DNA from 3 places in the Duganella sp. CY15W genome. Region 2 is predicted to be linked to each of the others. Evidence: riboswitches for the same ligand, from Rfam matches in the RefSeq annotation. Region 2 holds a riboswitch; each other region holds the start of a gene.
What was found. A riboswitch is a leader RNA that binds a small molecule or an ion and turns the genes downstream of it on or off. The one in region 2 is predicted to bind cobalamin.
Positions count from the first base shown of each region.

Region 1: another riboswitch for cobalamin. It lies ahead of GTP58_RS01275 (MotA/TolQ/ExbB proton channel family protein); the one in region 2 lies ahead of GTP58_RS06525 (TonB-dependent siderophore receptor).
Region 3: another riboswitch for cobalamin. It lies ahead of GTP58_RS30595 (TonB-dependent receptor domain-containing protein); the one in region 2 lies ahead of GTP58_RS06525 (TonB-dependent siderophore receptor).

Region 1 is NZ_WWCQ01000001.1:266,593-271,406, forward strand. Features, by position in the region: gene GTP58_RS01265 (cation-translocating P-type ATPase) at 1-1,331, shown strand, start outside; gene cueR (Cu(I)-responsive transcriptional regulator) at 1,328-1,714, shown strand; cobalamin riboswitch at 1,767-1,988, shown strand; gene GTP58_RS01275 (MotA/TolQ/ExbB proton channel family protein) at 2,155-2,751, shown strand; gene GTP58_RS01280 (DUF2149 domain-containing protein) at 2,753-3,088, shown strand; gene GTP58_RS01285 (cobaltochelatase subunit CobN) at 3,075-4,814, shown strand, end outside.
Region 2 is NZ_WWCQ01000001.1:1,399,706-1,404,519, forward strand. Features, by position in the region: gene GTP58_RS06525 (TonB-dependent siderophore receptor) at 1-1,237, opposite strand, end outside; cobalamin riboswitch at 1,402-1,620, opposite strand; cobalamin riboswitch at 1,713-1,946, shown strand; gene cobW (cobalamin biosynthesis protein CobW) at 2,054-3,103, shown strand; gene cobN (cobaltochelatase subunit CobN) at 3,125-4,814, shown strand, end outside.
Region 3 is NZ_WWCQ01000010.1:2-4,815, reverse strand. Features, by position in the region: gene GTP58_RS30600 (iron ABC transporter permease) at 1-110, opposite strand, end outside; gene GTP58_RS30595 (TonB-dependent receptor domain-containing protein) at 167-2,023, opposite strand; cobalamin riboswitch at 2,094-2,313, opposite strand; gene GTP58_RS30590 (histidine phosphatase family protein) at 2,318-2,836, opposite strand; gene GTP58_RS30585 (adenosylcobinamide-GDP ribazoletransferase) at 2,833-3,600, opposite strand; gene cobT (nicotinate-nucleotide--dimethylbenzimidazole phosphoribosyltransferase) at 3,604-4,629, opposite strand.

The DNA of each region.
Region 1 (4,814 bases), 1.1 Mb from region 2:
CGGGTGGCGCCATCAATGGCGAAGGCCTGTTGCTGGTGCGGGTAAGTGCGATTGGCGCGGAGAGCACGCTGTCGCGCATTATCCGCCTGGTGGAGGATGCGCAGGCGGCCAAGGCGCCGGTGCAGCATCTGGTGGACCGCGTCAGCGCGGTCTTTGTGCCGATGGTGCTGGTGCTGGCGCTGCTGACCCTTGCCGGCTGGTGGCTGTATGGCGGCGATGCCGGGCAGGCCATCATCAACGCCGTGGCGGTGCTGGTGATTGCGTGTCCGTGTGCTTTGGGCCTGGCGACGCCTGCCGCGATCATGGCCGGCACCGGCGTCGCGGCGCGCCATGGCATCCTGATTAAAGATGCCGAGGCGCTGGAACTGGCCCACCGCATCACCACCGTGGCTTTCGACAAAACTGGTACGCTGACCGAAGGTCGGCCATCGCTGGCGGTGCTGGCGCCGGCACCGGGCGTGGACGAGACACGCTTGCTGTCGCTGGCCGCCGCCGTCCAGCGCGGCAGCGAACATGCGCTGGCCCGTGCCGTGCAGCAGGTTGCTGAAGCCCGCGCTGTGCCCGCGCCAGTGGCGACCGGCATCAGCGCCTTGCCCGGGCGCGGTGTCGCAGCGACGGTGGACGGCGTGCAGCTCATCCTCGGCAGCACGCGTCTGATGCGTGAACAGGCCATCTCGCTGCAGGCACTGTCGGCCCGCGCTGAAGAACTGGAGCGCCAGGGGCATACCGTCTCTTGGCTGGCAGCGCCCGGCGCTGACGGCCTGCTTGGCCTGCTGGCTTTCGGCGACCGCATCAAGCCGCAGGCGCAGGCTGCCGTGCAGGCGCTGCATGCCATGCAGATCCAGACTATCCTGCTGACCGGCGATAACCAGGGCAGCGCCGATGCCGTCGGCAAGCAGCTCGGTGTGAAGCGCGTGATCGCCAACATGCTGCCAGCCGACAAAGCCGCCACCATCGGCACGCTGAAGACCGACGGCGCCACCATCGCCATGGTTGGTGACGGCATCAACGACGCACCGGCGCTGGCGGCGGCGGATGTCGGCATTGCCATGTCCAGCGGCACGGACGTTGCCATGAACGCTGCCGGCATCACCCTGATGCGCGGCGATCCGGCATTGGTGGCTGCCGCCATCTCGATCTCGCGCCGTAGCTACAGCAAGATCCGCCAGAACCTGTTCTGGGCCTTTATCTATAATCTGATCGGCATACCGCTGGCGGCCTTCGGCCTGCTCAACCCGATGGTGGCAGGCGGCGCGATGGCGCTGAGTTCCGTCAGTGTCATCAGCAATGCGCTGCTGCTGCGCCGCTGGAAACCGGAGAATCAAGCATGAACATTGGACAAGCCGCCACTGCCAGCGGGGTCTCCGCCAAAATGATCCGCTACTACGAGAGCATCAACCTGATCCCGGCCGGCAAGCGCACCGACGCCGGTTACCGCATCTATGGCGACAACGATGTGCACACGCTGCGCTTCGTCAAGCGTGCGCGCTCGCTGGGCTTTTCGCTGGAGCAGATCGCCGGCCTGCTGTCGCTATGGCAGGACAAGGCGCGCGCCAGCGCCGATGTGAAAGCCATCGCGCTGGGGCATGTCAATGCGCTCAATCAGCGCATCGCCGAACTGACCGAAATGCGCGACACGCTGCAATCGCTGGCCAGCTGCTGCCACGGCGACGACCGCGCCGATTGCCCGATCCTGCAAAGCCTGGCGCAGTGAAACGCCGTCTGCTGTGCTGTAAATGGTTTGAGACGCGTCAGGCGCTTCGCGTATAATCTCGCCACGTTTTGGTGCTCGCGCCTCTGTCCAGAGGTGCAGTTAAACGGGAAACAGGGAGCCCTCCAGGGCCAACCTGTGCTGCCCCCGCAACGGTAAACAAGCGTCGTCCCCGCGTCGACTATCCGCCTCGTATATGCCACTGTGCCTCGTGCATGGGAAGGCCAGGCGGATTCGCTTGCCAGCCCGGATACCGGCCAAACAGGGGGATGCGCCATCGGCGCTTCTATTCAATCCGCTCACGGGGAGGTGAGCTGATTGCATCTGTAGTCCATTCATTTTTATGCATTTATACAGCGCGCCGCGGCAGTGCCGGCTGGTGGCCATGTCTTGTGCATGCGTCGCCGGCGTATCTTTGCGCGCTGATTTTTCGGGACACCTCCATGTTTACTCTGCCTGTTGACGCGGCGATCCATGCGATCGAGACGCTGCTGTACTCCATCTCCAACGTGCTTTACCTCCCCGTTTTGCTCGGCATTGCCGCGCTGGTGCTGCATATGCTGTTCTGCTTCGGCAGCTTTGGCGCCGAATGGCTGGAACGCCGCCGTGGCGTGCGGATGCTGGTCGCCACTGCGAAGCAGGAGATGTCTGCCGTGCTGACTGCGCAGGAAGGCGATCCTGCACTGGATGCGCGCCTGGAACGCATCGTGCAGCGCGCCGATGCCAGTGGCGTGCGCCGTCTGGATGGCGTGCGTTTCGTGGTGCGCGTCGGCCCCGCGCTGGGCCTGATGGGCACCCTGATCCCGATGGGTATTTCGCTGGCCGGTCTGGCGCAAGGCAATCTGCCGAAGATGGCGGAATCGATGACTACTGCGTTCACCGCCACCGTGGTCGGCCTGGCCTGCAGCGTGGGCGCCTACGTGCTGACGCTGGTGCGCGAGCACTGGCTGCGCAGCGATCTGACCGAGATTGCGTTTGCCGCCGAAGCGCTGCTGGCATCGCACGGCGCCAAGCCGCATCTGGTCCGCGCGGAGGCCTGAGATGCGCTATCTGAACAAGCACCGCTACAGTAAGCTGGGCGAACATGGCGAAGATCCCTTGTCCGGCGTCGCCAATCTGTTTGATGCCAGTATCGTGTTCATCGTGGCGATGATGCTGGCGCTGTTCTCGGCCTGGAACATGATGGATTTGCTGGACCCGAACTCCGAAGTCACCATCGCCAAAAAATCGGCGGACGGCCATGTCGAGGTGCTGACCAAGAAGGGCGCTGAAATCAAGGTCAGCAAAGTGAGCGACAAACCGTTGTCGGGTTCCGGCAAGCGTCTGGGTACGGCCTATCAGCTGCCGGACGGGAAGGTGGTCTATGTTCCGGAATAAGCTGTGGACACTGGCCCTGTCGTTGCTATCGTTGCTGTCGCTGGTCGTTGGCGGCCATGTTCATTCGGCACAGTCGCCGCGCACGCTGGCGCTGATGCTGGGCGATATCGAGTCGCGTCCCGCCGTGCTGGCGGTGCGCGGTTTGCAGGCAGAGTTGAAAGAGCTGAACGTCGCGGTACGTATCATCCCGGTCAACAGCCTGACGCCGGCCGACCGCAGTGCGCTGGCTAACGCGGATGTGGCGGTCATCAATGTCAAAGGCCGTCAGGCGATAGCGGGTCTGAGTGGCGAATTGCAGGCATTGCAGAAAGCACGCAAGCCGGTGTATGCGGTCGGCGGCGCACTGGATGACAACCTGCGCGAACTGGGTGTGCGTGACGATAAGCATATCCAGTCATATCAGAGTGAAGGCGGCGTGGAAAACGTCGGCAATATGCTGCGCTACATACTGCGCAGTGATTTCGGCTCTGGAGTCAGCGTCGCGCCAGTGCATGCGATGCCGGAAGCCGGTTTGTACGATGTGACCGCGAATCGCACCGTGGGCAGCTACGATGAATACGTGCGTGGCTATAGCCATCACAAACCGGGGGCGCCGTGGATTGCCGTACCGTTCTATCGCGCCAGCCTGGTAGCCGGACAAACGCTGCCGCTGGCGGCCATCGTCGCGCGCCTGGAAAGCAGCGGCTACAACGTGGTGCCGGTATTCGGCTACCCCTACGAAGTCCCACTCAAGCTGCTGCTGGACGAAAACGGCAAGAGCCGCGTTGACCTGATCGTCGCACTGGGCATGAAGGTGGGCGGTACTTCCAGCGTCGGCGCCATCCTCGACAAGATCGGCGTGCCGGCGATTAATGCGATCACGCTGAGCCAGCAGACGCTGGCGCAATGGCAGGAATCCAAGGTCGGCCTGGATATCATCGAGCGTACCTGGCAACTGGCTGGCGCCGAAGCGGCGGGGCTGATCCAGCCGACCGTGGTTGCCAGCCGTGAGCGCATCAGCGATGCGCAGACCGGCCTGGCCTATGTGGAAGAGACGCCGATCGCCGAACGCATAGAGCGCCTCAATGAACGTGTGGCGGCGTGGCTGACGCTGCGCCAGAAAGCCAATGGCGACAAGCGCATCGCCATGATCTACTTTAACTACCCGCATGGTTCGGAGACTATCGGTGCTGCGTATCTGAACGTGCTGCCGGAAAGCCTGTGGCAGATCGTGCAGCGCCTGAAGCATGACGGCTACCGCACCGGCGAGGCGCTGCCTGGCAACGAAGCGGAGCTGCAAGGCGAAATCCAGCAGTGGGGCAACTATCCCGGCAAGTCCAAAAGCGACTACAGCGCGGGCCTGAAGCATCTGGCGGAAAGCGGCCAGGCCTTGCTGGTGCCGCTGTCGGACTACCAGCAGTGGTTTGCCGCGCTGCCAGCGCCGCTGCGGGCAGCGATAGAGCAGTCGTGGGGCAAGCCGGAAAAGGCGCCGGTCCTGTGGCGTAATGCGAAAGGCGAGGCATTCTTCGTTTATCCGGCGCGCCGCTTTGGCAATGTGCTGATGGCGCCCCAGCCGGGGCGTGCGTGGGAGCAGAACCTGGAGAAGCTGCACAATGAAGTCAGCATGCCGCCATCGCATGAATACATCGCGTTTTATCTGTGGCTGCAAAAAGACTTTCAGGCCCACGCCGTCATGCACATCGGCACCCACGGCACGCAGGAGTGGCTGAGCGGTAAAGAGGCCGGC
Region 2 (4,814 bases):
TTCTGAAGTTAGGCAGCACCGGGTCCGGGCTATCAAACGTGCCGGGATTGAAGCCGGTCGGCGCCACGACCGAGGCGCCGCCGTAAGGTGAGTTATTGTTATGCTGGAAGTTGATGCTGGCCGCTTCCCAGCCGGCCACCACGCGGTTGGCGCCCGCGTTCCAGCGCGCCTCGAGACGATTGCCGGTCTGCTCCTGGTTGTGCTGGATGGCGATGTAGTCGCTGCGGTCCACCACCTTGGCTTGCGTGTCGTAGTAATAGTATTCGGCGTTGCGCCAGTTGCGATGCGCCTTCATGTAGGCCAGCTCGTTGCTGATGGTCAGCGCTGGCGTCACGCGCCAGGTCAGGCGCGCAACGGCCTTGTCGTCCGTGAAGGAGATATCTGCATCGCCGACGTCGTAGTTCTGGTGGCGCAGTTCGCCGGCGATGCGGCCATTCACCAGCGGCGTGCCGAAATAGCGCTGCGGCTTCTGCTCCAGATGGTCGAGCGACAGGTCCAGGTCGAGGTCATTCGTCAGCGCGTACGTGAGGCTGCTCAGCACCTTGCCGTGGCGCGAATTGCCACGGTCGATGAAGCCGTCGCTGCGATCAGCGTAGGCATCGATGCGGAACGCGCCTTTTTCGCCGATGGCGCCAGTAGCACCGACGCCGCCGCGCAGCGCCTTGCCGTCGCCGATGCCGGCTATCGCTTCAAAGGCCGTGGTCCGTTGCGGCGCCTTGCGTACCGCATTGATGGTGGCGCCGGTGGTGCCGCTGCCATACACGATGGAGCCAGGACCACGCAGCACTTCGATGTATTCATAGCCCCATGGATCGGCCGGGTAGGTGGCCGTGCCCGAACCTACCTGTGGACGCTGGCCATTTTCCAGCAGCGCGATGGCGCCGTTGCCGCTGAAGCCGCGCGCGGAGTAGGCCACGCCGTTGCCCGGCGAACTGATGTCGGTCAGGCCGGTGGTGCGGGTGACTGCATCCTTGACCAGCAGGTCGCCGCGCGCCTGCATGGTATCGGCGCTCAGCGTATCGAGGCTGGCGGGCAGTTCCATGGCGGTCAGGTTCAAACGGCTGGCCGTGGCGTTCTGGCGGGTCAGTCCCAGCCCTTCGTGCAGCGCTTCCGCTTGAACGGTCACAGTGGGCATGGATTCGGCCTGCTGGGCCAGGGCGCTGTGGGCGCACAGCAGGGCGACGGCGGCAACGACAGGGCGCAGGGAAGTGGTGTGGACTGGGCGGGATAGGATCATGAAAGCATCTCTGTATAGGTGATATGCCAGGCGCACGCCCACGGACGACACAGCGCGCCGCGCGCCCACGGCGAACGGCAGCGCGCACAGTCACGATGTGCGATTGCTGAAGCGATAAAAAGGAAAACGACGAACAACTCTCAGGCAAGGCCACACCCCGGGCTTTACCGTGCATCGTGACTGGCCGGTCTTCTGGCTCGCCATCATCCTTCCCTGGTCTTGCCTTCCCGTGCGCGGCACAGTGGCGGTTGATCAAGGTCGTCAGGCTTACAGCAGCGGGGGCTGCGCCGGACTGGCGCGAAATGAAAATCTCGCGTGTCACCGGCTTCCCGTTTCACCCTCCAGCTGACAAGCAGGAGGGCACCATTCACGTATTGGCGCGTATTCTACATGTGAATAGCAGCATTGTCATACGATCCTTGCGGCGTAAGCAGTAGTGGTGGCGACGGCGGGCGCTGGGAATTCCTGCAGCCTCAGGTATAATCCGCGCGTTGGTGCTCGCGGCGTCGTTCAAGCGCTGCAGTTCAACGGGAAGCAGGAGGGCCACGCAATCAGCGCTGCCTAACCTGCGCTGCCCCCGCAACGGTAAGTGGATGAATCAGCTGATTCCGCTTCCATCTAGGCCACTGAGCGTTTCGAACACGCGCTTGGGAAGGCGATGGAGGTTTGTCCACCAGCCCGGATACCGGCCAACGACTACGCCGGCACGCATGCGTGCCGGTCACATGCCCAAATATCGTCGGGGAAGACGGTGAGGGCTCACCACGAGTGCCGCTGATCCGTTTCGCCATCTCATTTATTCGCCAAGGAACTTCTATGCAAACCCGCAAAATCCCTGCCACCATTGTGACTGGCTTTCTGGGCAGCGGCAAAACCACGCTGCTGCGTCATTTGCTGACCAACGCGCAGGGCCGCCGCATTGCCGTCATCGTCAACGAGTTCGGTGAACTCGGCATCGACGGCGAATTGCTGCGCGGTTGCGGCATCGGTTGTGACGAGGAGGGCGAAGAAAATGGCCAGCTGTTTGAACTGGCCAACGGCTGCCTGTGCTGCACCGTGCAGGAAGAGTTTGCGCCGGTCATGGAGCAGCTGGCAGCGCGCCGCGACCAGATCGACCATCTGGTGATCGAGACTTCCGGCCTGGCCCTGCCGAAGCCGCTGGTGCAGGCGTTCCAGTGGCCGGCGCTGCGCAATGCCTTCACCGTGGATTCGGTCATCACCGTGGTCGACGCGCCAGCGGTGGCGGCAGGCCGCTTCGCCGACGATCCGGATGCGGTGGACGTGCAGCGCCGCGCGGACGACAACCTGGATCACGAGTCGCCGCTGGCGGAACTGTTTGAAGACCAGCTAGCTACTGCCGACCTGGTGGTGGTGAACAAGACCGACGGCATGGATGCCGCTACCCTGGCTGCCGTGGAAGCGACGGTCCGTGCCGAGACCCCGGCCGGTGTCAAGCTGGTGCATGCCCAGCATGGCCGCCTCGCGCTGGACGTCCTGCTGGGCCTGGAGCGCGCGGTGGAAGATGTAATCGACGAGCGCAAGACCCACCACGACGAAGAGGAGGACCACGATCACGACGCGTTTGATTCCGTCTCGGTGACGCTGGAAGTGAGCGACCGCAACAAGCTGCTGGCCGTGCTGACCAGTCTGGTGGAACACCATGAAATCTACCGTGCCAAAGGCTTTGTCGCCTTGCCCGGCGCCGCCATGCGTCTGGTGGTGCAGGGCGTGGGCCAGCGTTTCGACAGCTACTTCGATCGCGCCTGGCGTGGCGACGAGGTACGCGCCACGCGCATCGTGCTGATCGGCGACCATCTGGATGGCCCGGCGCTGCAGCAGGAAATCTCCGCAGCCCTGCTGGCCTGAAGCATAGCGCAGTAAGCAGCCATGCATCTTCTTTCGGCCCGGCCTGGTGGACACGTCGAGGATGACGGTCTTGGTGTCGTGCGCGTTGAGCAGACACCGGGTGATATCGTCATCCTCAGCGCCGCCGACACCACGCTGTCGCTGCTGTCGGATGTGGCATCCGGGCTGGATGCCAGCTTTCCCAGTATCCGCCTGGCCAACCTGATGTGGCTGCGCCAGCCGGCCAGTGTCGATCTGTATATGGACGACGTGTTGCAGCACGCCCGTGTGGTCATCATCGATCACATCGGCGCGCCGGGCGATTCGGCTTACCTGGTCGAGCAGGCGGTGGCGAAAGCGCAGGAGCGCGGCCAGTGGCTGGCCATGTTCTCCGGCGACATGAATGAAGATCTGCAACTGCTGTTGCGCAGTACCGCCGCGCAGGACGATTGCCGTCACCTGTGGCGCTGCCTGCGTGAAGGCGGGCGCGACAACGCGCAAAAGTTCTTTGCGCTCATCGCCCATGCGGTGTTCGGCCTTGGCCAGCGTCCGGCCCCGGCCGTACCGTTGCCGCCCGCACTGCTGTACCAGCCGTATAAACTGACCGGTCCGTGGCGGCCGGAAGCACCGGTGGCCTTGCTGGTGTTTTACCGCGCCCATCTGCTGGCCGGCAATACCGCCGTGTTCGACGACATGATGGCCGCCTTGCACGACGCCGGCATGAATCCCCTGGCGCTGGCGGTGGACTCCCTCAAGACACCCGCCAGCTATGCCATGCTGCAATCGCTGGCCCGCGAGCAGCAGGTGCAGGTAGTGCTTAACGCCACCAGCTTTGCAGTGTCCTCGCTGGATGGCGACGATGAACAACTGAGTCAGGCGCTGGCCGACGACGCGCCGGTACTGCAACTCATCACCGCCGGCTGCGGGCAAGATCAATGGCAGGCGGACCCGCACGGCCTGACGCCGCGCGATATGGCCATGCAGGTGGTGCTGCCCGAAGTCGATGGCCGCATCGGCACACGCGCCATCAGCTTCAAGGGCTTGTCATGGCGTTGCGAACGCACTGAAATGGATATCGTCCGCTATCAGCCCGAGCCGGAACGCATCGCCTTCGTGGCCGAGATGGCGCGCCGTTGGTGCGTGTTGCGCAACAAGCCCAACGCCAGCAAGCGCGTGGCGCTGATCCTGGCCAACTATCCCAATGACGACGCCCGCCTGGCCAATGGCGTCGGCCTGGACACACCGGCTTCCACGGTGGCGATACTGGAAGCATTGCGCGAGGCCGGCTACGCAACCGGTGCGCTGCCTGAAGACGGCGATGCGCTGATGGCCACGTTGATCGGCAGTGTGACGAATGCACTTGGCGCCAATGACGCGCGGCCAGCGTTGCAGAGCCTGTCCATGGACGACTACCTGGCAGACTTCCATGCCTTGCCGGCCAACAGCCGCGATGCGGTCAACGCCTTATGGGGCTTGCCTCAGCACGACCCGATGGTACGGCAAGGGCGTTTCATGGTGTCCGGCCGCCGCTACGGCAATGTCTTCGTCGGCAACCAGCCTGCGCGTGGACGCGACCTGGACCTGGTGGCCAGCTACCACGATGCTGACCTGGTGCCGCCGCATAACTACCTGGCGTTCTACTTCTGGCTGCGCCGCGTCTATCTCGTGGATGCAATGGTCCATGTGGGCAAGCACGGCAATCTGGAGTGGTTGCCGGGCAAAAGTGTGGCCT
Region 3 (4,814 bases), on a different contig from region 2:
GAGACCGAACCGGTCATGCCCGAAAAAATCAGGCTGGCAAACGCAAACAGCACCAACCCGGTGAAGGTGATGACGGCGCGCTGTCGCAGATTGCGGGAGAAAGAATGCATGCACTGCTTTCAAAAAAACTGCCGGGGAAGGTGGCCAACCCCGGCAGGTTACACCATTATTTGTAGCCGTAACGGATACCGGCAAACACCTTGGAGCCTGGCGTTGCGTAGTTATTCGCCAGGTCGTACTGCTTGTCGCCGATGTTATTCCAGCGGACCAGCGCCGACCAGTCGCGCGTGATGGCGTAGGTGGCGAACAGGTTCACCAGGCCATAGCCGCCCAGGCGGGTCTTGTTGAGTGCATCGTCGTAACGGTCGCCGGACAGGTCCAGCTCCGCGCCCAGCTTCCACTGGCCGATAGCGTAGTCGGCGCTCAGGTTGCCGTGTTTCTTCGAACGGCGTGCCAGACGCTTGCCGCTGTTGTCGTCCTTGGGATCTTGCAGGTCGATGCTGGCATTCAGGTTGACGCCGGCCACTTTGGTGGCGCCGGCGACGGTCAGGCCTTCCAGCGTGGCGTTGGCGATGTTGTACACGCAGGACTTGCCGGTACTGGTGCCGAATGGGCATGGCGTGGTGCTCAACAGCAGATCGGTCAGGCGGTTACGGTAGTAGTTGGCGCTGATCGCGTTGACGCCGTCATCCCAGCGGATGCCGATTTCTGCGTTCTTGCCTTGTTCCGGTTTGTTGGCAGGATTGCCGTAGCCCGGATAGTACAGTTCATTGTAGGTCGGCGCGCGGAAGCTGGTGCCATAGCTGGCGGTGGCGCGCAGCTGGCGCGTGAAGTCGTAGCCGTAGCCCAGCGAGCCAGTGTTCTTCGCACCGTACACCGATTTATCGCGGCGGATGGCGGCGTTCAGCAGGTTGGCGCCGCGGCGGGCGTTATAGGATGCGGCCCAGGAGTTGGTGGTGCGTTCCGGCTTGTCCAGCTTGAAGCCGTTGGTGTCCACTTCTTCCTTGCGGTGATCGTACAGCACTTGCAATACATCTTCGCCAATGCGGATGTCGTTTTGCAGCGTGATGTCGGTCTGCTTGGTATTGATGCGCGAGTAGCCGGTAGCTGCCGCGCTGCTGAAGGTTTCGCCGTTGTCCTTGCTCTCTGCGTATTGCAGCAGGGTGTCGACGTTCGATACAAACTGCGCCTTGCCGTAGACGGCGGCGGTTTCAAACAGCGCCTTGCTGCGGACATCGTATGCTGACGCGCCGCTGTCGTACTGCGAATCCAGTTTGCTGTGCAAGAACAGTGCGCCGGCTTCGTAGCCGGGCGCCAGTTGCAGGCTGAATTGGCCGGAGACGTTTTCCTTGTCGTAGCCGTCGCGGTCAGGGTTGTACGAGCCGCTGGCCGGGCGGGTGGCCGAGAAGCCGTCGGATTTTTCCTTGCCGGCGCTGATCGCGTAGCTGAAGCTATGCTCACCGCCGGTGGCGCCGGACAGGGTGGCGTCGGCTTCGCGCGTCTTGTCGCTGCCGTAGCCTGCGAAGGCCGTCACGCTTGGCGTACCTTTGCCTTTTTTGGTGAAGATCTGGATGACGCCGCCGATGGCGTCGGCGCCGTACAGGGAGCTCAGTGGGCCGTAGACGATTTCGATATGGTCAATCGCGGTCAGCGGAATGGCGCTCCAGTTGGCGGCGCCGGTGGTCGAGGAACCGATACGCACACCGTCCACCAGCACGATATTGTGGTTGCTGTTGGCGCCACGGATGTAGACGCTGGACGCCGTACCTGCACCGCCGTTACGGGCGATCTCGATGCCGCGCTGGCGCTGCAGCAGGTCGATGATGGAGCCGGCGCCCGATTCCGAAATCTGCTCGGCGCTGATCGTGATGGTATCGCTGATGACGTTGGCCAGCGGTTGCGGGGTACGGGTGGCGGTGACAACCACGGTGCCATTGTTGACTGGTTCGGCGTGCGCGTAGCAGGCAGCCATGGCCAATGCCAGCGACGACAGCGCCGCAGGACGGGAGATACGAAGGGTCATGATGTTATTTCTGTTAGTAGCAACCGGCCGACGTCCCCGTTGGCCAATTGTGAACAGAAGCGAGGGGCAGCCCGCTTCCACCTGGTTTGGCCGGTATCCGGGCTAACAAGTGGAACCACCTTACCTTCCCATGCCTCGGCACAGTGGTTATAAGAGGTGATGTGTCGCGTACAGCGGCGACGCTTGCTTACCGTTGCGGGGGCAGCACACGTTGGCTTTTATGGCTTCGTGTTTCCCGTTTAACTGCAGGTCTGAACAGACATGCGGGCACCAAAACCCGCACATTATACGGGTTTAAAGGGTCAAAGTGGAGCCGTAGGGGATTTGATGGGCGCTTTGCGCGGCCTGTCGCGCCATCTCCGCAGGGGCAAGGCCGGCGTGGCACGCAGTGAGCAAACGGATGGCGCCGGCGTGGCAGATGACGATGGCCGACTGGCCTTGCAGCGCCGTGTGGAATGCGCTGATGCGCTGCGCCATCTGCAATACGCTCTCGCCGCCGCCAGGGCGGTAGTTGACCGTGTCGGCAGCCCAGGCGTCGATGGCCGCGCGGGGGATGGTGTCCCATGGCTGCATTTCCCAGTCGCCGAAATGCATCTCGGCCAGGCGGGCATCATAGTGTGGCGATGGCGTCAGGCGGGCGGCCAATTGGGCGCAGCGGCGCAGGGGGCTGGAGTAGATGGGCAGATCGCTGGGCAGCCGCAGCGTCGCCAGCGTTTGCTCCAGCTGCTCGGGCGCGACCGCCAGATCGGTACTGCCGTAGCAGATGCCTGGTGCGACCAGCGGCTGGGGATGGCGGACCAGTATCAGCGTCATCGGGTGAAGCTGGCCAGGACGCATAGATAGAACATCACTTCCGTCACCTGCTGCACCGCGCCCAGGCAATCGCCCGTGTAGCCGTCGATGCGGTGCACGCATTTACGGGCCAGCCAGAACGTCGCGATGGCCGTCGCCACCACGCCGCTGAACAGCGCAGATACTGGCAGCCAGTGCAGCGCACCGGCCGCCACGACAGGCAGGACAACGGTGAGTGCGGCGATCAGGAATTCGCGGTTGCTCATTTTCTGTGCAAGCGGCTTGGCCTTGCCTTCCGCGCGCGCGTAATCGAGACGCCAGATCAGCGAGGTCGCCATCAGGCGGGAAAGCGGATGGGCCACGAATAAGGCGCCAATCGCGGCCAGCGGCGGCAGCATGGACAGCGTCACCAGTTTCAGCGCCAGCATGCACAGCGTGCCGATCGCGCCGTAAGCGCCGATGCGCGAGTCCTTCATTATCTCCAGCACGCGCTCCTGCGTCATGCCGCCACCGAAGCCGTCGCACATATCGGCAAAGCCATCTTCATGGAAGGCGCCGGTGGCGTAGATGCCGGCTGCGGTGGAGATAACTACAGCAACTGGCGCTGGCAGGAAGTACGACGTCAATGCATAGGCGCCGCCAGTAATTGACGCCACCACGACACCGACCAGCGGGAAGTAGCGCGAGGCCTGGTTCAGCCACGCAGGATCAAAGCCTACCCAGCCAGGGATGGGCAAGCGGGTAAAGAACTGCAGGGCAGTGAAGAACAGGCGGAGCTGATGCATCGCTTACTCGGACTTTTCGCTGACCTGGGCCGACTCAAATGTGGCCATCTGGTTCAGGAAGTTGGCGGCAGCGTGCAGCAGCGGCAGCGCGAGTGCGCAGCCAGTCCCTTCGCCCAGGCGCAGACCAAGGTTCAGCAAAGGTTTTGCGTGCAGCGCTTCCAGCATCTGTTGGTGGCCGTTCTCGTTGGAGCAGTGGGCAAACACGCAGTAATCCAGAATGGCGGGCTGCATGCGGGCGGCGACCATCAGTGCGCTGGTAACGATGAAGCCATCGATGAGCAGCACTTTGTGCAGTTCGGCCGCTTTCAGCATGGCGCCGGCCATCATGGCGATTTCGAGACCGCCGAAGGTGGCGAGGACATCGTGCGCTTCGGTGGCATGCACGTGCTTGGCGACGGCAGCTTCGATGACGTGCTGTTTATGCACTATGCCTTCGGCCGACAAGCCGGTGCCGGCACCGACACATTGCGCGACCGGGATGCCGGTCAGCTTGTGCATCAGGGCAGCGGCGGCCGTGGTATTACCAATGCCCATTTCGCCGAAGCCGACCACATTGCCTTCCAGTTCAGCCGCCAGGGCCATGCCGGTGGCCAGCGCGGTATCGCACAGTTCACGGCTCATGGCGGGCTGCTGCGCAAAGTTGTGGGTGCCGTGGGCCAGCTTGCGGTCAGTCAGACCGCTGCGCGGGCCGAAGTCGTGATTGATGCCTGCATCGATCACGCGCAGGTCGCAGCTGTTCTGTGCAGCGAAGACGTTGATGGCGGCGCCGCCAGCCAGGAAGTTCTCCACCATTTGCCAGGTCACGTCCTGCGGATAGGCGGAGATGCCCTCGGCCACCACGCCATGGTCGGCAGCGAAGACCAGAATCGCTGGCTTACTAATAGAGATAGCCCGCGTGTTCTGTATTAAGCCCAGCTGTTTGGCCAGCGCCTCCAATACGCCCAGGCTACCCAGCGGCTTGGTCTTGTTATTAATGGCGTTGTCGAGTTGAACAGCGAGCGCGTCATTGCGAGTAGGGGAGATTGGCATGGGGCGATGTATGAATCGAAGAATTTATTATTCTACCCCTTGCCAAAGCGGGTGGTGGCTTGCTATAGTTCGGTCCCTCGCGAAACGAAGCATGCAAATGCAGAGTGAAACGAAGAAAAAGAAGAGCTTGACGAGATGTACGAAACGCCTCATAATCTTGCCTCTTCGCTGATGAACAAAACGCT